Regions from separate parts of the Priestia sp. 3CA3 genome, predicted to be linked through region 1. Evidence: riboswitches for the same ligand, from Rfam matches in the RefSeq annotation. Region 1 holds a riboswitch; the other holds the start of a gene.
What was found. Region 1 has a riboswitch for glycine ahead of AC1VNJ_RS23020 (amino acid permease). Riboswitches for the same ligand answer to the same signal wherever they lie in the genome.
Positions count from the first base shown of each region.

Region 2: linked by a shared signal. The riboswitch ahead of gcvT (glycine cleavage system aminomethyltransferase GcvT) and the one ahead of AC1VNJ_RS23020 (amino acid permease) in region 1 are both predicted to bind glycine.

Region 1 is NZ_JBXENJ010000011.1:24,013-34,021, forward strand. Features, by position in the region: gene AC1VNJ_RS23015 (PAS domain-containing sensor histidine kinase) at 1-257, opposite strand, end outside; gene AC1VNJ_RS23020 (amino acid permease) at 537-1,880, opposite strand; glycine riboswitch at 2,040-2,120, opposite strand; gene AC1VNJ_RS23025 (FAD-binding oxidoreductase) at 2,320-3,669, opposite strand; gene rlmD (23S rRNA (uracil(1939)-C(5))-methyltransferase RlmD) at 3,972-5,357, opposite strand; gene pdaA (delta-lactam-biosynthetic de-N-acetylase) at 5,520-6,329, opposite strand; gene AC1VNJ_RS23040 (fumarate hydratase) at 6,424-7,965, opposite strand; gene AC1VNJ_RS23045 (SE1561 family protein) at 8,128-8,313, opposite strand; gene yfkAB (radical SAM/CxCxxxxC motif protein YfkAB) at 8,517-9,635, shown strand; gene AC1VNJ_RS23055 (YfkD famly protein) at 9,671-10,009, opposite strand, start outside.
Region 2 is NZ_JBXENJ010000001.1:401,911-411,919, forward strand. Features, by position in the region: gene comGD (competence type IV pilus minor pilin ComGD) at 1-51, shown strand, start outside; gene AC1VNJ_RS02060 (type II secretion system protein) at 35-373, shown strand; gene comGF (competence type IV pilus minor pilin ComGF) at 370-807, shown strand; gene comGG (competence type IV pilus minor pilin ComGG) at 797-1,171, shown strand; gene AC1VNJ_RS02075 (YqzE family protein) at 1,215-1,400, shown strand; gene AC1VNJ_RS02080 (YqhG family protein) at 1,424-2,248, opposite strand; gene AC1VNJ_RS02085 (DEAD/DEAH box helicase) at 2,235-3,908, opposite strand; glycine riboswitch at 4,089-4,181, shown strand; gene gcvT (glycine cleavage system aminomethyltransferase GcvT) at 4,394-5,494, shown strand; gene gcvPA (aminomethyl-transferring glycine dehydrogenase subunit GcvPA) at 5,515-6,861, shown strand; gene gcvPB (aminomethyl-transferring glycine dehydrogenase subunit GcvPB) at 6,854-8,332, shown strand; gene AC1VNJ_RS02105 (rhodanese-like domain-containing protein) at 8,377-8,760, opposite strand; gene AC1VNJ_RS02110 (lipoate--protein ligase family protein) at 8,991-9,824, shown strand.

The DNA.
Region 1 (10,009 bases):
ATCTCTTGTTCATCATCTGATAAAAAAATAGGATCTTGCTGTACCTCGTCGCCCAAGCTCCAAATATCTTTAATAACGATGTTAATTTGCTCTTTCATTCTCTTGACGGTTTTATCAGTTACCTGTCGATATTGATCTTGAGAAATATTAGGCAGCATCACTCTTGAAACTATAAACATTAGCGTCAGTACGGTACAAATAAGAAGCACATTAATCGTGAAGATTTTCCAAAACGTATGAGATTTAAACCATTTCATGTTTGTTCACCTTAATTCAATGAAGTCTACCTCCATTGTACTGCAAAATGAAAACTTTTCCATGTAAATGATAGAATTCCACCTTTAGACATAGAAGAAAAGCATTTGGTTCTACATTACTATCAGAAAACTATGAGCTTTTTCACTGTATTTTCTGCTAAAACTTTTTTAGGGTTCTTATATAAACTTTGCTTACTGCATTTTCTTCATACAGTAGAAATCAATTATTTATCTTCCAATAAAAAGACCCCATCACGAAATGATGAGGTCACCCATTTACTATTTCTTCTTCCTTCTAGCCCCGTAAAAACCAAATAAGAGAATAAACCAAACGGGTGTCAACAATAAGGCTGGGCGCGTCGCATCAGAAAACAGCATAATAATAAGAATCACTGCAAACAACGCTAGCACAACATAGTTTATAAATGGTGTTAACGGTGCTTTGAATGTTGATGCTTCATGCAGCTGGGGACGCGTTTTTTTATATCTTAGATGGCAAATCAAAATGATACTCCACACCCAAATGAAACAAATAGCGCTGATGGTTGTTACGATGCCAAAAGCTTGATCTGGTATCAGTTTGCTTAACAAAGCTCCCGCCGAGATAACCAGCGTAGATACAAACAATCCGTTGCTTGGTACGTGGTTTTTGTTCAGTTTTGCAAACGTAGATGGCCCTTGGTCATTTTTACTTAAGTTATATAAGATACGGCTTGTTGAAAACATTCCGCTATTACAAGCAGAAGCGGCTGAAGTTAATACAACAAAATTAATAATTCCAGCAGCAAGCGGAATTCCGACTAAACTAAAGGTTTTAACAAATGGGCTTTCTGCTGCATTCAATTCCATCCACGGGTTAATAAATAAAAGGACGATAAGCGCTCCAACATAGAAAAATAAGATTCGCAGCGGAATTTTATTAATGGCCGATGGAATATTTTTTTGGGGATTTGATGTTTCCGCTGCCGATACCCCTACCAATTCAACCCCGACGTATGCGAAAATAACCATTTGGAATGAAAGTAAGAAACCTGAAATACCGTTTGGAAACAGTCCTCCATGACTCCAAAGATTTTGAACCGTAACGGATCCTGCATCTGTTTTAAATCCGATTACCAGTAAAATAACGCCAATAACAATTAACGCAAGAATCGTAATAACCTTTATTAAAGCAAACCAAAACTCTAATTCTCCAAATAATTTTACGGTTAATAAGTTAAGTCCTAATAAAATGATTACACAAATAAGTGCAGGAATCCACTGAGGAATATTGAACCAATATTTCACATATACGCCAACGGCAATCACATCAGCCATAGCTGTCATGATCCAGCAAAACCAGTACGTCCACCCTGTGACAAATGAAGCCCATGGTCCAAGATACTCTTCAGCAATATCTGTTAACGATTGATAACCTGCTTTAGACAGCAGTAGTTCTCCTAGCGCTCTCATCACAAAGAAAAGCGCAATACCCACAATTAAATAAGCAAAGATGATAGAGGGACCTGCAAGCTGTATGGCTTTACCAGAACCTAAAAATAATCCTGTCCCAATGGTTCCTCCAATCGCGATTAGCTGAACATGACGATTGGATAAATCCCTCTTTAATTCTCGTTGTTCCAACTCTAACTCCTCCTAACAATAAAACCTTTGATGCGATCGTGCGGACTACAAAATAAAGTCCAATAAAAAAAGAGATTGGATGCGCTCCAATCTCATGGTCATAAGAATAACAAATATTATGGTACATGCTACCAATTAGTAACATGCCAAATAAATATCCGGTACTCTTCTGTCCTTTTGCCTGAGATTGTGAACCCTTCGGCGTCGCGAAACTATCGCGATCTCTCCAGAAGCTGCTCCTGCTATAGTGTGATCCATAGCAATCATAGCTTTCTACGTATTAAATTTTTCGATCAAGATAATGACTGTCGAATAGTTGTTTATTCTAATACCAGTTGGATGCTTTGTCAACAAGAAAGATGACTTTCATTTATTTACCTTCTTCGAAAGAAGGTAATGAAACAGGTTCAATCGTCAACTTAGTATCCTTTTCTACATGCTACCTGAGTCCCTGCGGAAACCTAAATACATTAAATGGATCGTACTTTTTATTTACTCTTTCTAACCGCTCTGCGTTGTCTCCAAAATACTCATACTCGTAGTTTCTAAGGTTGCTGATAGGGAAATTCACATAGGAGCCTTTCGTAATACGTTTAATATATTGAAATCGCTTATACAGCCACTCTCTGTTTGCTCGTGCAAACGCATCGTCTGTCCATACAGATTGAAAGCCCAGAATATATCTAGCGTTTCTGTAAAAGAAGGCCGTTTCTCTGTTACCAACACTGCGAATTTCTCCTCCTAGTGCATAAAAAGAAATCGCGGCGTAAACAGACCCTTCTGCTGGACGCTGTATGAGATCTGCAAGATTTTCAAGCTCGCCAACTGAATAACTTCTTTGCACAAATCTTCCCGTTGACTTAAATTTTTCAGACGGAGGATAGGTTGCTTCTATCTTTTGTACCGCTTCAAGAAAAGATAATGACTCTAGCTCGACTCGGAACCCCTCCACCTCTGCAAAAGGCTGCAAGATCTTTCGAGCTCTTTCTGGAGATCCGTAAAAGAAGCCGTTCGCAAATATGCCCAATCCTTCTCCTTCTGCATTATAAAAACTGGCAACTAGCGTCATACGTTTGTCCAATTCAGGCAGCCAGCTTTGCCATATATTCATCACTTGTACCTGTTTTTCTCTTGTAGTACCTACATAAAAGAAGCGAACAAGCGTCACAGAGCTGTTCGTCGGTTTTGGAAGCTGAAACGTCATGCTTGCCACAACGCCAAAATTACCGCCACCAGCACCTCGGCATGCCCAAAAAAGATCCGCGTTACACGATTTGTTTGCTTTAATAATCTTTCCTTCATAATTGACCAACTCTAGCTCTATCAAGCTGTCACAGCCTAATCCGTAAAGTCTGCTCGAAAGCCCCCAGCCTCCTCCGAGCGTAAAGCCAGACACCCCAACAGTCGGACACGTTCCTCCTTGAAACACATATCCATTCGAACCGATAAAATCATACACTTCCGTATTCTTTGCTCCTCCCTCCATCTTTAAGATGTTCCGTTTCCTATCCAATTTCAACCCGTTTAACCGACTGATATCAATGACCAATACACAGTCACCCGTAGAATACCCTTCATAATGATGACCGCCAGATCGAATGCGAATGTCTACACGATGCTTGCGCGCCCATTGAATTGCATTTACAACATCCTGCTTTTTTTCACAGTACACAATCACAAGCGGAAATTTATCAATAGCACGATTCCACTCCTGACGAGCTTCCTCATAAATGGGGTCTTTCGGCGTTACCACTTTACCCGTAAGACCTTTCAAAAACATTGAGTCCATTTGACCTCTGCCCCTCTGTATATACTTTTTAGTAGTTTTATTACTATAGTATTCTTGGGGTGGTTGAGGGTGTGGGTTTTCAAGACTAGATTGGCGTTTATCATCTCTATAAAAAATGAAATTTCAGTTCATTTACTGAAATATAAGTACTAATAAAACTTCTTTTCGGTGCTCCGATGCTTTCTAAAACATAACTTTCCAATAATTCAAATTAGATATATTAGAATATTTTTTCTTCCAACAAGAGTCCAATTCAAATAAAAAAAGAGCAGAACCAAATCTGCCCTTTACTCTTCATCTATTTACTTCTTTAACGTCAAACTCACCACATTCTCCACGTGCGCTGTATGAGGGAACATATCAACAGGCTGAATGTAATCAACGTTATAAGCCTTCGACAGCTGCTGCACATCTTTCGCTAATGTGGATGGATTACAAGATACGTAAACCACTTTCTTTGGCTTTACTTGTAAAATTGTTTTTAGAAGCTTGTCATCACAGCCTGTTCGCGGCGGGTCAACGACGATAACGTCTGGCTTCCAGCCTTCTTTTACCCACTGCGGCATCCATTTTTCAGCCGGACCTGTTACATACGTGGCATGTTCAAATCCATGATCTTTGGCATTTTTTCGCGCGTCTACAATGGATTCTTCAATCGTGTCCATTCCGCGAATTTCTTTGGCATCTTTAGCAAGCCATAAGCCAATTGTCCCTACTCCGCAGTAAGCATCTACGATTTTTTCACTGCCTGTTAGCGCAGCTGCTTTTTTTACTTCGTCGTATAGCTTCACCGTTTGAAGAGGATTCAGCTGGAAAAATGCACGCGCTGAAAGTTCGAATGAGATATCACCTAACGTTTCTTGAATCACCGATTTTCCAGCGAGCGTAAACGTTTCGTCTCCAAAGATAAGCGATGTTTTTTGGCCGTTTACGTTTTGTACGAGCGATTTCACTTCCGGCAGGCGGCGCTGAATTTCTTTCATCAGCAGCTCTTTTTTCGGAATTTCTTTTTTAGCCGTAATCAAGACAATTTGAACTTCACCCGTTTCAAACCCTACTCGAGATACAATGGTACGCACAATTCCACGGCGTTTACGCTCATTGTAGATAGGAATTTGAAGATCTTGTAAAATTCGTTTTATTTCTTTTGTCACGTGATTTGTAGCTTTATGCTGAATGGGACAGTTTTCAATATCAATCAAGCGGTGAGAATTCAGTCCATACAAACCAGCAATGACTTTTTGTTTGTCCACGCCGACTTGAAACTGAGATTTATTACGGTAGCGCCACGGATCTTCCATACCAATCGTTTGGCGAGTTTTTTCCTCTACTTTTTTTAATGAACTGTGACGTTCGAACGCTTGCAGAACAATATCCCGCTTGGATTCTAGCTGACCTTCATAAGATAAGTGCTGAAGCTGGCAGCCTCCGCACTGGTCGTAAATCGGACAGGGTGCTTCTACGCGATGAGGAGATTTTTTGCGAATTCGCTTGATTTTCCCTTCGGCAAACTTATGCTGAACATTTGTTGCTTCTACAACCACTTCTTCATTCGGTAATGCTCCCGGTACAAAGACGACTTGGCGCTTAAAATAGCCTACGCCTTCTCCATTAATACCGAGTCTTTTTATCGTCAACGGAAACGTTTGTCCTTTTTGAACTTTCATTTCAGTTTTTGGTTTATTCATGAGACCAACTCCGATTAGTTTAAATTCTTTATATAGTTATTAACGGTCTTTAGCTCCTTAAAACCTATTGGACCGTATCGCTTTAAAAAAGACATCAACGCATATTATAACACTTCAACAGCAAAAAACCGACAGAAGAAATATTCCCGTCGGTTTTTATCTTTATTTCGTTTTAGAAGGACTTTTCTTCATTTGTTTGCGTTCGTTCATTAAATCATCAATGCTTTTAAACGTATAGCCCTGCTTTTTTAAATCCACAATCGCTTGATCTAACGCATCTGCGTTATCCTTTGAAACGGTATGCAGAAGCATGATCGCACCCGGATGTATTTGAGTCATCATATTGTCGTATGAATAGCGCCAGCCTTTTTGTTCATTCACTTTCCAGTCAACAAATGCTAGTGACCAAAATACGTTCGTATAGCCTTCTTGCTTTGAAAGAGCTAGTGTTCGTTCGCTAAATACACCTCTAGGTGAGCGGAGATACTTCATTTCATCACGACCGGTAATATTCTTGTATTCATCTTTTACTTTTTGCAGTTCCTCTTTAAAACGTGCATCATCCACTTGAGTTAAGTCAGGGTGATGCCATGAATGATTGCCGACAATATGCCCTTCTTTTACCATTCGCTTAATTAGCTTAGGCTCTTCTTTTAAATAGTGTCCTGTTACAAAAAACGTCGCAGGAACCTTTCTTTTTTTGAGCACGTCTAACACCTGCGGGGTATAACCATTTTCATAACCGTTATCAAACGTTAAATAAATATTTTTTTTAGTTGTATCGCCGAGGTAAAACGCATCATACTTAGCAAGAATTTGTTCATAAGCTGTACCTGCGGATGCGGGCTTGTGATTTTTACTTTTTTGAAATCCCCAGCTGATCGGAGTATTTGGATACATTTGTGCTTCAACAGATGCTATGCCTGTTGACATCACGAATAAAAAAACGAGAAAAAAGGTGAACCGGCGCATAAGAAGCTCCTTTCGGAAGTCATTTTACGCTTAGTATCCACTCAATTTTCTCGTTCATGAACGTTACTTTTTACCATACGTTCCCGACGTATGTTTATTTAAATACCGGTTCTTTAAATTGCTCAAGCTTTTCAAATGAAGACTTGTCTACATCTGCATGCAAGCTGTTTCCGTGTGAATCCATCGTCACTACAGCTGTAAAACCTTCTACTTTTAAATGCCACATTGCTTCAGGAATACCGAACTGCATCAAATCAACGCCTTCTACGCTCTTGATACAATCAGCATAGTACTGCGCAGCTCCGCCGATAGCATTTAAGTATACGCCCCCGTGCTCTTGAAGAGCAGCAAGCGTTTTAGGACCCATACCGCCTTTACCGATAACCGCGCGGATACCAAATTTCTTCATAATATCTCCTTGGTAAGGTTCTTCACGAATACTTGTTGTTGGTCCTGCAGCGGTTACGTGCCATTTTTCATCTTCGTCTTTTAACATAACCGGGCCACAGTGATAAATGATTTGTCCATTTAAATCAATTGGCGCATCGTGGTCTGTTAAATGTTTATGAATAGCGTCGCGTCCTGTGTAGATCATACCGTTGATGCGCACTACGTCACCAACTTTTAATTCACGAATTTGCTCTTCTGTAATAGGTGCTTGTAATACAACTTCTTTTGTTTCATCCGCATTTTGTTTCTCTTCTGCACCTGCATTTTTATTAAAATCTACTTCTTCGCCTTCTTGATACAGCCACTCTTGAACGCTTCCTGTATCAGCGTTGATTTTAATACCTAAGCGACGGTAAGCCCAGCAGTTATACGCAACTGACACATAGAAGCTAGCAGGAATACGATTGATTACGCCGACTTTACAGCCAAGTAATGTCGTTTCTCCGCCAAAGCCCATTGTACCGATTCCTAGCTTATTAGCATTTTCCATTACATACTCTTCTAATTCTTTCAGCTGAGCGTTTGGATTTTCGTCATCTAAGTTTCGGAACAGCTGCTCTTTTGCTAATTCATAGCCTGTTGTACGGTCGCCACCGATTCCAACACCAATGACGCCGGCGCTACAGCCTTGGCCTTGCGCTTGGTATACTGAGTGCATCACACATTTACGAATACCGTCTAAATCACGGCCAGCTCGGCCTAACCCTTCTACTTCACAAGGCAGGCTATACTGAATGTTTTTATTTTCACAGCCGCCGCCTTTTAAAATAAGACGCGCATCAATATAGTCATTTTCCCACTGTTCAAACTTAATAACCGGCGTGCCTCCGCCTAAATTATTACCGCTGTTTTCTCCCGTTAACGAATCTACAGAGTTAGGGCGAAGCTTTCCGTGCTTTGTTGCTTCTTCAATTGCCCAATAAATCGCTTCTTTAATTTGAAGCTGATTCACTCCTACAGGGGTTTTAATTTTAAATGTTGGCATACCTGTATCTTGACAAATTGGCGATAAATTATCATCCGCCATCTTAATATTATTGGTAATGGTCGCTAAAGACATTGCTGCACGCGTTCCTGCATTTTCACGCGCTTTTGCCTTTGCGATAGCACGTCGAACGTCTTTTGGCAATTTTGTAGATGTTTCAACAATTAAATCGTACATGCTTTGTTTTAAAGCTTCAATCATCACTTAATTCCTCCCATATCCCGCTAATGTATGTATTTATCTATCTGTCGTACAACTTTCAAAATTTATTATACTCCTTCAAAAATTGTTTCGAAAGACCTTTATAGGAGGATTTCTACTTCAAGCAAAAAAGCGCTAGTTTTTCTAGCGCTTTTTTCTTCTTCATTCTTTATCTTTTTTAAACTGCTCACATTTTGCTTCTAAGTCATCAATCATTGTAATCAAACGGTCAATATCTTCTAGATCTGTGTTTTCAGGCTCCATAGAGTCTAATACATGTACAAACATATTTAAACGATCTTTTAAATAACGTACTTGTGAATCTTTATCTCGAACGGCGTTTCCCATTTTAAACCCTCCTGATGTAGCTTTTCATTCGTATTTCCTTATATCCTAACGAATACTTTCATATTTGACAACTAAAAGCAATAAAATCCATAATAGTCACTGGTGTCCGTTTTGAATGGGACGTATAATTTAGTCTAGCAGGACGGACCGTGAGATGTTTTCATCATCATTTCACTTTACGGAAAAATAAAAGGAGTTTTTTTATGGCCACTTTACAACGAATTACCCCGGAGTTCGATCCGTGGGAAGCGTATTTAGATATGAAACAATATGGCAAACCGACGCTCACAAACGTTGAATTTACAACAACGACGCTTTGTAATATGCGATGTGAGCACTGCGCAGTTGGATATACGCTGCAGCCAAAAGACCCAAACGCACTGCCTCTTGATTTAATTTTAAAACGTCTCGATGAAATTCCAACACTTCGAGCGTTAAGCATCACAGGCGGAGAGCCTATGATGTCTCTATCTTCTGTGAAAAATTATGTGGTGCCTTTATTAAAGTATGCACACGAACGAGGTGTCCGTACACAGATTAATTCAAATTTAACATTAGATCTTGCTCGTTACGAACAAATCATTCCTTATTTAGATGTTTTACATATTTCTCACAACTGGGGAACGATGGACGATTTTGTGGAAGCTGGCTTTGCAATGATGGAGCGAAAGCCTACTTATGAGCAGCGCGCCAAATATTTCGACCGTATGATTGAAAACAGCCGCGCGCTTGTAAAAGCAGGTGTAACGGTATCAGCTGAAACGATGTTAAATAAACGTACGCTTCCTCATATGGAAAAAATTCATCGTCAAATTGTGGATGAAATGCTTTGTCAGCGTCACGAAGTACACCCTATGTATCCAAGTGACTTTGCCAGCACCTTAGAGACATTATCTCTTCCTGAAATGCGTCAAGCGATTCATCACCTTCTTGATATTCGAGATGAAAATGTGTGGATGCTATTCGGCACGCTGCCGTTTTATGCATGCAGTAATAACGAGGAAGACTTAACGCTTTTACAGCGCTTGTATAGCAGTAAAAATGTAACCGTTCGAAACGATCCAGACGGACGTTCTCGCCTAAATGTAAATATTTTCGACGGAGATATTATCGTAACTGATTTTGGTGATACGCCTCCTCTTGGCAACATTCAAGATACAAAGCTTACAGACGCTTTTGATACGTGGCAGCAAAGCACAATTTCTAAAGAACTTAGCTGCCATTGTTCAGCGGTCTCTTGTTTGGGACCTAATATTTTGGTAAAAAACAGCTATTATCAAGATACTGATTTTAGCAAACTCCAAGCGAACATTACAAAATAACAAAAAGAGATTCCACCACTGGAATCTCTTTTTTGTTATCTCGGCTGATCGTAAGCCCCGAAACTTAAGGAGACATAATCTTGTACTGGAATCCATGCTCCAATTCCTTGAGACGTTACATTTCTCACCACAATTGAACGCTTGCTGCCTTTTACCGTTACATATACTTCCCCATACGTTACTTTTCCCTTTTCACTTACAGCAGGCGTGTACGCATAGAGATAACCTACTTTTTTAGGAGCTACGTTATACACCTGGTCTTTTTTCGTTCCGGCACCTACAAACGTTTGAAATGATAAAGTGAGCTTTGTTTTTTTAGCTGCTTCAATTAGCATCATTTGTTTAACATGATCAGGCTGAGGCACTTTTGCCGT
Region 2 (10,009 bases), on a different contig from region 1:
AAAGTTACTTTTCAAATAGGTAGAGGGCGTTTTTATGTGGACAAGATGTAAGGGTCAGCAGGGCTATACCTTGTTAGAAATGCTTGTTTCATTTAGCATGCTTTTACTCCTAACCGGTACAATTATTCCTTTGTATGTTCAGATGAAGGAAGAAGAAAAGAAGCAATATGTTTCGTATCAAGCTGATGCTATCTTGCACGAAGAGCTATTGAAATATAAATATGAAACAGGATATAAACGGCGAGAAAAAATCGTAAAAGAAAACGTTGTGTTTTATCTGAAGTGGAACGGAGAAAGTGCTCAAAAGCTTTGTGTAGAATGGACAGATTCGGCTGATAAAATGAAAAAGAAGTGTGATGTGATGTTGAAGTGAAAAGTGAAAAAGGCTTTACGCTTGTAGAGATGTTAGTCAGTTTTGCTCTTTTTTTGATCATTGTTTCATTTTTCCCCATTATCATTCCGCTAGCTAAGCAAACATATAATCCAGACTTTAGTATGAATGAAATGGAGTGGGAAATTTTTGTGAATCAACTTGCTATGGAATATCGAGAAGCAAAAGAAGTGAGAATTCATGCGACTACGCTTACGTTGAAAATGGAAAATAATCAGATCATCACTTATGAACGATACGAAGACAAGATAAGAAGACGAGTGGATGAAAGCGGTCATGAAGTTGTGCTGCAGCATATTAAGAATATCATGTATGAACAGCAAAAAGAAAGGCTGCTGATTCGTTCAACAGACGGTGTTAACAAAGTTAGAGAAGAAACCATTACGACGTTTTTGATGCTTGCTTATGAAAGATAATGAGCAAGGGTTTATTCTCCCGGTTGTGTTGGCATTTTGTGCGCTTTTTCTTCTGTTAGTAGCTCAGCAAACTACTTATTTTGTGACGAAAAGTTCATTTTATCAAGAAGTAGAGCAGAAAAATCGTCTGCAGCATCTTTTAGAAAACGCGGTTGTACATGTAAAAAAAGAAATAAAAGAACATAATAAATCTCCATCTGCACCCTTAGTGTTAGAAACGGGTACGGTTTCATACGACGTAGTAAGTGAAGATGAACAGATGATTATCCTAAAAATAAAGTGTCAAACACTGCAAGGAAGAGCATTGACAGAAACCGCATATATTCAAAAAAAGGACCAGCACATTGTGAAGTGGACGGATTAAGTCTCTTTCTCTCCGGATATAATAGTGCTGAGGAGATGATTATATGAAAACGAATGATTATGTAAAATATATGACTCAGCAATTTGTACAATATATGGATCAGCCAAAAGAAGAGAGGAAAACGAAAAAGATTCAAAAAAAAGAAGAGCGAGCACCTTTTGCGAACAGATGGTTTGGAATGATTCCGCTGTCGTTTATGCTGTGGTACCGAAAGAAAAAAGAAAGATGAGCATATCATATGCTCATCTTTTTTTAACCGGCTTGTGTTTTATTAAATTGACGTGACATCGTTTCTGGCGATATGTAAAATAAGCCACCGTTTATAAACTTAAATAAGATCGTCGGCTCGTATAGCTCTTGAAGCGCTGTTTTTTCGGTCATATATATTTCTGGCAGCTCTTCTGCTGTTTCGTAAAAATGATCAAGAAGCGCTAAGTCTTCGTACCATCTTTCCTGCGCTTTTTCTGCCCATTCAGTCGGTTGAGTTTTAACGTAGTCAGTCACGTATGATGTGAGTCGTGCAATCGCACTTTTCGGCTTAATAAAAGGTGAAAGAGTAAAGCAATAGTCCGAGATTTTAGATGATAAATTTTGATTAATGATTGATTCATGAAATGATTCAACGATTTGTCCGTTAATTAAATTAATGCCAAGCGACAAGAGCTCATCCTTTTTACGGTCGCATTTGTATGAGACTTTAATATTTAACGCAAGCCAAGGGTGTAAAGGCTGATTTGTTGGCTGAGCTGATGAAACTTGTTCATACAGATGAATAAACCCGCCTAGCTTTTGAGTAGAAGCGAAAATTTGATGCAGCCTAGGTGAGCCAAAATGAATTCGTTCTCCTTGAACAGAATCGTCTTCAAACGCGGGATCTGTAATGAAAGTGAGTGAAGCAGGATTTGCTTCTCCGCCTGTCTTTTCAACATAATGCCAATAAAATGGACGATTCATCAACTCTTTGTCAAGTTCGATTGTTAATTGAACCTTTAGATAAGATGGTGTTTCTGTGACAATAGAACAATTATTAGCTAGAAAGTAACGCTTTAAAAATTGATGAATATCAGTTTGCTGCATGCTGATCCTCCTCGCTGTCTTCGTATTGAATAATAGACGTCAAGTTCTCCATTTTGATTTTTATTTCTCCTTCACTCCGTGAATGAAATAAAATATCTTGAATATGCTCTTCGATATTTTTTAAATCAAGCTTTGTTAAAATATCATCTAACTCTCCAACAACTCGTTCAAAAAGGTTTATTTTTTCGTATAACAATTTTAAAATATGTTCTTCGACCGTATGTTGAATCGCTAAATTGTAAATGTGAACATCATGCTTTTGACCTAAACGATGTACCCTTCCAATTCGCTGTTCTAGACGCATTGGATTCCACGGTAGATCATAGTTAATAATATGATGACAAAACTGAAGGTTGATTCCTTCTCCGCCCGCTTCAGTGGCAATAAATACTTGCGCGTGGCTTTCAAAAAGCTGCTTCATCCAGTCTTTTTTACCTCGCTTAAATCCTCCTCTAAACGGTACAGAGGTAATTCCATGCTGTTTTAAATACCACTGTAAGTACAGTTGAGTTGCTCTGTACTCAGTGAAAATAATAACTTTGTCATCAATTTTTTGAACGAGCTCCAGAACTTTTTCTGCTTTTGCATTTTGCGGCACTTGCTGAAGTAGTTGCATTAATGGAGTAATCATATGTTCCGTTAATGCGCTGTTTTGATCTTCCTGACGTTCCAGCATGTTTTTTAATGTCATATACACCGCTTCACGGCTGCTGCAGGCCTCTCGCTGCAGGGTTAAAATTGAAAAAGCACTTGAAGGGTGCAGTCCGTTTCCTTTAAAAGACGTAATCGCATCGTATAGCTCGCGTTCTTTCGGTGAAAATTCAACAGGAATGGTTTGAACAATTCGCTTCGTCCATTCGATACCAGTATCATGGCGGCGATTTCGAATCATAACTTTGTTAACAAGCTCTTTTAAGTGCTCATCGTTTTGCAAAGAGCGTTTTTTAGCAGAAAATAATTCTTCGAAATAGTCTTTATTGCCGAGATGGCCAGGCTTTAAAAGAGAGACTAAGTTGAAAATTTCTTCAATTCGATTTTGAATCGGTGTTGCGGTTAGCAACAGACAAAATTTCTTTTTCAGGCTTTGAACAAATTCATAGTTTTTTGTTTTGTTGTTTTTAAGTTTATGAGCTTCATCAATGATGATGAGGTCGTAGTCTTGTTCTAGCACAATTTCTCGATGAGGGGAACGTTTTGCTGTATCAATTGAAGATACAACGATGTCACACTGATCCCACACATATGATTTTCTTTGAGGGACCGCGGGAATATAAAATTTTTGATTCAATTCCATAGCCCACTGTGAAACAAGCGAAGCTGGAACTAAAATGAGAACTTTTTTAACAAGCCCGCGAATCATATATTCCTTCAAAATTAACCCTGCTTCAATCGTTTTCCCTAGTCCTACTTCATCTGCTAAAATGGCTTTCCCATTCATTGTTTCGACTACTTGTTTGGCTACTTCGAGCTGATGAGGAAGCGGCGTTAAATCGGCTAAATGTTTTGGGCTTTGTAGCCCTTCAAATTCTGAGATAAGCGTTTGGTCTTCTATTTCATAGGCAAGTTTATACAAATCCCATGCAGACCAAGGGCCGTCTTGCTCCAATTTAGTTGAGAAGGCTGCTTCCCATGTTTCATCGATGTTTAATTTCACTTTCATGATAAAAATGCTCCTTTGTAAAAAATTTTTATTGAACAAATGATAAGAATCAGGTAGGATAAAAATATATTTAGAAAATTTGAAAAAGAAAATAGATTAGCACTTTACAAATGATTGTGTGAATAAAGAAAGATACATCTTTCAGTAGTATGCCCAACTTTACCAACTTTATAGAAGCGAATGACGACACGGGGAGAGACTACTTGAATGTAGCGCCGAAGGAGCAAGCAATAAAATTGTGAATCTCTCAGGCAAAAAGACTCTTGTTTGACGCAGCTCTGGAGAGTGTCTATGCGTTTATAGACCACCCACGAGGCAAACCTATTCGTTTATAGGTAAACTTTCAGGTGAAAAGGACAGAGACTTCCTACTAAATACAGTAGGGGGTTTTCTGTCCTTTTTTGTTTGGATACATAGTGATCCCCACACTATTTGAAAACTCCCCGTTATGAAAAGTTTCACGTGAAAAAGAGGAGGACATAAATATGACAACAGAATTACACAAAACGCCGCTTTATGATACCTATCAAAAATATGGTGCCAAAACAATTGATTTTGGAGGATGGGCTCTTCCCGTTCAATTTTCTTCTATTAAAGAAGAGCATGAAGCTGTACGTACAAAGGCAGGTCTTTTTGATGTCTCTCATATGGGAGAAATTCTTGTGACAGGAGCTGATAGCTTAGCTTTTCTTCAGCATACGATGACAAATGACGTTTCTACCCTTGTAGATGGAAAAGCGCAGTATACGGCTATGTGTTATGAAGACGGAGGCACGGTAGATGATTTGCTGATTTACAAAAAAGCAGATCAAGAGTATTTGCTGGTCGTAAACGCTGCTAATATTCAAAAAGACTATGAGTGGCTTGTGTCTCACAAACAAGGAGATGTAACGCTCGTTAATCAATCTGATGAAACTGCGCAGCTAGCATTACAAGGTCCTTTAGCAGAAAAAGTTTTACAAACGTTAACGAATAAAAATTTAGCTTCATTAAAGCCATTTACATTTGCTGATGATGTAGAAGTAGCGAATGTAAAAGCTCTCGTTTCACGTACTGGATATACCGGAGAAGATGGTTTTGAAATTTATTGTTCTTCAGCTGACGCCTCTCACTTGTGGACGGCTATTTTAGAAGCAGGAAGTGAGGACGGTGTGTTGCCTTGCGGACTAGGCGCTCGCGATACGCTTCGTTTTGAAGCTACTTTGGCTTTATATGGCCAAGAGCTTTCAAAAGATATTACGCCCATTGAAGCTCGAATTGGATTTGCAGTAAAAACGAACAAAGATAGCTTTATTGGAAAAGAAGTGTTAAAAGAACAGCGTGAAAGCGGGGCACCTCGTAAGCTGGTAGGAATTGAAATGATTGATAAAGGTATACCAAGACACGGTTACGAAGTATTTGCAGATGAAGAACAAATTGGATTTGTGACAACAGGTACACAGTCACCGACATTAAAGAAAAACATCGGTCTAGCGCTATTATCAGCAGAGTATACAGAGCTTGGTCAAGAAGTGGAAGTGCAGGTTCGGAAAAAACGCTTAAAAGCAAAAGTGGTTTCAACACCTTTTTATAAACGTTCAAAGTAAGCTTTGGGGAGGAATTTAACATGTTACATCGCTATTTACCAATGACAGAACAAGATCAGCAGCAAATGTTAGCAGCAATTGGTGTTTCATCCGTTGATGATTTATTTTCAGATATTCCGCAGCGCGTTCGTTTTCAAGGAGAATACAATATTAAAAAAGCGGCTTCAGAGCCTCAGCTGTTAAAAGAATTAAATAATATGGCTGCAAAAAATGCTCATTTGAAAGAATATTCTTCTTTTTTAGGAGCGGGAGTTTATGATCATTACATGCCGGTTATTGTTGATCATGTTATTTCTCGTTCGGAATTTTATACGGCCTATACTCCGTATCAACCGGAAATTTCTCAAGGAGAACTTCAGGCCATCTTTGAATTTCAAACAATGATTTGTGAGTTAACGGGGATGGACGTGGCCAATTCTTCTATGTATGACGGAGGAACTGCTTTAGCAGAAGCCGCTATGCTCAGTGCGGGTCAAACGAAAAAGAAAAAAGTACTTGTCTCTGCGGCCGTTCACCCTGAGTCAAAAGATGTGTTAAAAACGTATGCGAAGGGTCAATACATTGAAGTGGTAGAAATCCCTGCAGCAGACGGCGTAACAGATATGATTGCATTAGAAAAAGAGATGGGAAGTGACGTGGCAGCTGTTATTGTCCAGTATCCAAATTTCTACGGACAAATCGAGCCGTTAAAAGAAATTGAAGAAATTACTCATCAAGAAAAATGTATGTTTGTGGTTTCAAGCAATCCTTTATCATTAGGTTTACTTACGCCTCCTGGAGAATTTGGAGCTGATATTGTCATTGGAGATGCACAGCCATTTGGTATTCCAAGTCAATTTGGAGGCCCGCACTGCGGATACTTTGCAACTACGTCTAAGCTTATGCGGAAAATTCCAGGACGATTAGTAGGGCAAACGGTGGATGAAAACGGTAAGCGAGGGTTTGTTTTAACCCTTCAAGCTCGTGAGCAGCATATACGCCGTGATAAAGCGACGTCTAACATTTGTTCAAATCAAGCGTTAAATGCTTTAGCGGCATCAGTTGCCATGACAGCTTTAGGCAAGCAAGGTGTAAAAGAAATGGCGCTGCAAAACTTATCAAAAACGCATTATGCATATGAAGCGTTAAAGGCAAAAGGGGTAAATGTAGCATTTGAAGGACCGTTTTTTAACGAATTAGTCGTGAAGCTTCCTGTTTCGGTAACAGAAGCAAACAATCATTTATTAGCATCAAAAATAATTGGCGGTTATGATCTTAGCCGTGATAACCAAGCGCTTGAAAATCACATGCTGCTTGCTTTTACAGAACTCCGTACAAAAGAGGAAATTGACCAACTTGTAAATGAATTGGGGGATCTTCATGCTTAATCAAAATCAATCACTTATTTTTGAAAGCAGTAAAGAAGGGCGAATCGGCTATTCATTGCCGGAGTTAGATGTTCCGCAAGTAAATGCTGAAGAGCTGCTTGGAAAAGCGTATGTCCGTACCGAAGCTCCTGAGCTTCCTGAAGTATCAGAACTCGATATTATGCGTCATTACACCGCGCTTTCAAAACGAAATCACGGAGTGGACTCAGGGTTTTATCCGCTTGGTTCATGCACGATGAAATATAATCCAAAAGTGAATGAACAAGCAGCACGGATTGCTGGGTTAGCGCATATTCATCCGCTTCAAGATGAGCAAACGGTTCAAGGTGCTCTCGAACTTTTATATGATTTACAAGAGCATTTAACAGAAATTACGGGAATGGATGAAGTAACACTTCAGCCAGCAGCGGGTGCTCATGGCGAGTGGACCGGGCTTATGATGATTCGTGCCTATCATGAAGCAAATGGTGAGACGCAGCGAACAAAAGTCATTGTTCCAGACTCAGCTCACGGAACGAACCCTGCTTCGGCAACAGTTGCGGGATTTGAAACGGTAACGGTAAAATCAAACGAACATGGTTTAGTGGACTTAGAGGATTTACGCCGCGTAGTGGGAGAAGATACAGCCGCTTTAATGTTAACAAACCCAAATACGCTAGGGTTATTTGAAGAAGATATTTTAGAAATGGCTGAAATTGTTCACGCAGCAGGTGGAAAGCTTTATTATGATGGTGCAAATTTAAACGCAGTATTAAGCAAAGCTCGTCCTGGAGATATGGGATTTGACGTTGTTCATTTAAATCTTCATAAAACCTTTACAGGTCCTCATGGAGGCGGCGGTCCTGGTTCCGGTCCGGTAGGGGTAAAAGCAGATTTAATTCCGTATCTGCCTAAACCAGTGCTTGTGAAAACAGAACAAGGCTATCACTTTGACTATAACCGTCCTCAGTCAATTGGACGCGTAAAGCCGTTTTACGGCAACTTCGGTATCAACGTTCGCGCTTATACGTATATTCGTTCAATGGGTCCAGACGGCTTAAAAGCCGTAACGGAAAACGCTGTGCTAAATGCCAACTATATGATGCGTCGTTTAGCAGAACACTATGAGCTGCCGTTTGACCGTCACTGTAAGCACGAATTTGTTTTATCAGGAAAACGTCAGAAAAAGCTTGGCGTGCGCACATTGGATATCGCGAAACGACTGCTTGATTTTGGCTATCATCCGCCGACTATCTACTTTCCTCTTATCGTAGAAGAGTGCATGATGATCGAACCAACGGAAACGGAGTCGAAAGAAACGCTAGATGCGTTTATCGATGCGATGATTCAAATTGCAAAAGAAGCAGAAGAGACGCCTGAACTCGTACAGGAAGCTCCGCATACAACGGTTGTGAAGCGCCTTGATGAAACGCTGGCAGCGAGAAAACCAGTTCTTCGCTATCAGAAAGAACAGGCTGTTCAAAACGTCTAACAAAAAACCTCGCCCAAAGGCGAGGTTTTTCTATATACATACCATTATTTTTTCTTTTTTACTTTACCGTTCCACATTTTGAAGCCGCCTTTTAAATCATAGATTTCTTTAACACCGTGGCGACGAAGCATTTGTGCTGCACGTCCTGTGCGCATTCCGCTTTGACAATAGATGTACACAGGCTGATCCGGACGAAATTCTTTAATGCGCATACGGAACTGTGAAAGAGGAATATTTCGTGCGCCTAAAATATGTCCGTTTTCGAATTCATTCGGTTCGCGAATATCAACTAGCTGTGCCTTGCGGTAGCCGCTGCGGAATTCTTCTTCAGTTAACGTTTTCATAATGCGACGTTGGATAAAGAACATAACGACAGAGTATATGATGATTACTCCAAGTAAAATGAGTACTGCTGTAATTGGTGACATGCTGATTCTTCCTTTCTTCGACAAAATCCATACTCTTATTATATAAGTGAATGAAATTAGAAGTAAAGCGATTTTGCCTTGAATCTAGCGGATTTCTTCCCGAAAATGAAAAAACTACCACATTTGAATTCGCAGTTTTATGTTGCTCTTTGCTTTTCCTTAGCTCAATCTTTTGGTAGACTAAAAAACGGATTTATTTTTTATATTACATATAGCTGAGGATGAGGTAGATGAAAGCAAAGTGGAGATTTATTGATTCCAACAACCGTTCGCCTTATTACAATATGGCGTTAGATGAAGCGTTATTAGAATGGCATAGTAAAGGAGAAATTCCACCTACGATTCGTTTTTACGGATGGAACCCTCCAACGCTGTCGATCGGTTATTTTCAAAAAGCTGAAAAAGAAATTAACTTTGATAAAGTAAAAGAATTAGGATTAGGCTTTGTGAGACGTCCAACGGGCGGCAGGGGCGTGCTTCATGATGAAGAGCTTACTTACAGCGTCATTGTATCTGAAGAGTATCCTAATATGCCTAAGACAGTTACAGAGGCATATCGCGTCATCTCTGAAGGTTTACTGGAAGGATTTCGTTCGTTAGGGCTCGAGGCTTATTTTGCTATTCCTCGTTCAGAAGAAGAAAAAAATAGCTTAAAAAACCCTCGTTCGTCCGTGTGCTTTGATGCTCCTTCTTGGTATGAACTTGTTGTAGAGGGCCGCAAAATTGCTGGAAGTGCCCAAACTAGACAAAAAGGAGTTATTCTACAGCACGGCTCTATTCTGTTAGAGATTGATGAAGATAAATTATTCAGCGTGTTTAATTATCCAAATGACCGCGTGAAAGAAAGAATGCAGCGCGCATTTCGTTCTAAAGCGGTAGCCATCAATGCAATTGCGGGCCGCAAAATTTCTATCGAAGAAGCAAAAGAAGCGTTTTATAAAGGATTTGCTTCTGCTCTTGATATCGATTTAGAACCGTATACACTATCTGAAGAAGAGGAAGCATATGTAGAAGAACTAGCGCGCACAAAGTACGGATCGGATGAATGGAACTTTAAGCGCTAAACGAATGCGGATGGTAAATAGATAAAAGTGCAACTTCTTATAAGTTGCACTTTTTATTGGAATTTTTAGAAACAATGCTTGGCTAATAGAATACATACGGAAGAAAAGTCAAACACTTTTTTTACGAAAAAAAAAATATTTCACTTGACACCCTTCTATATGTAGATGTTTGGAGAAGTGTCAAA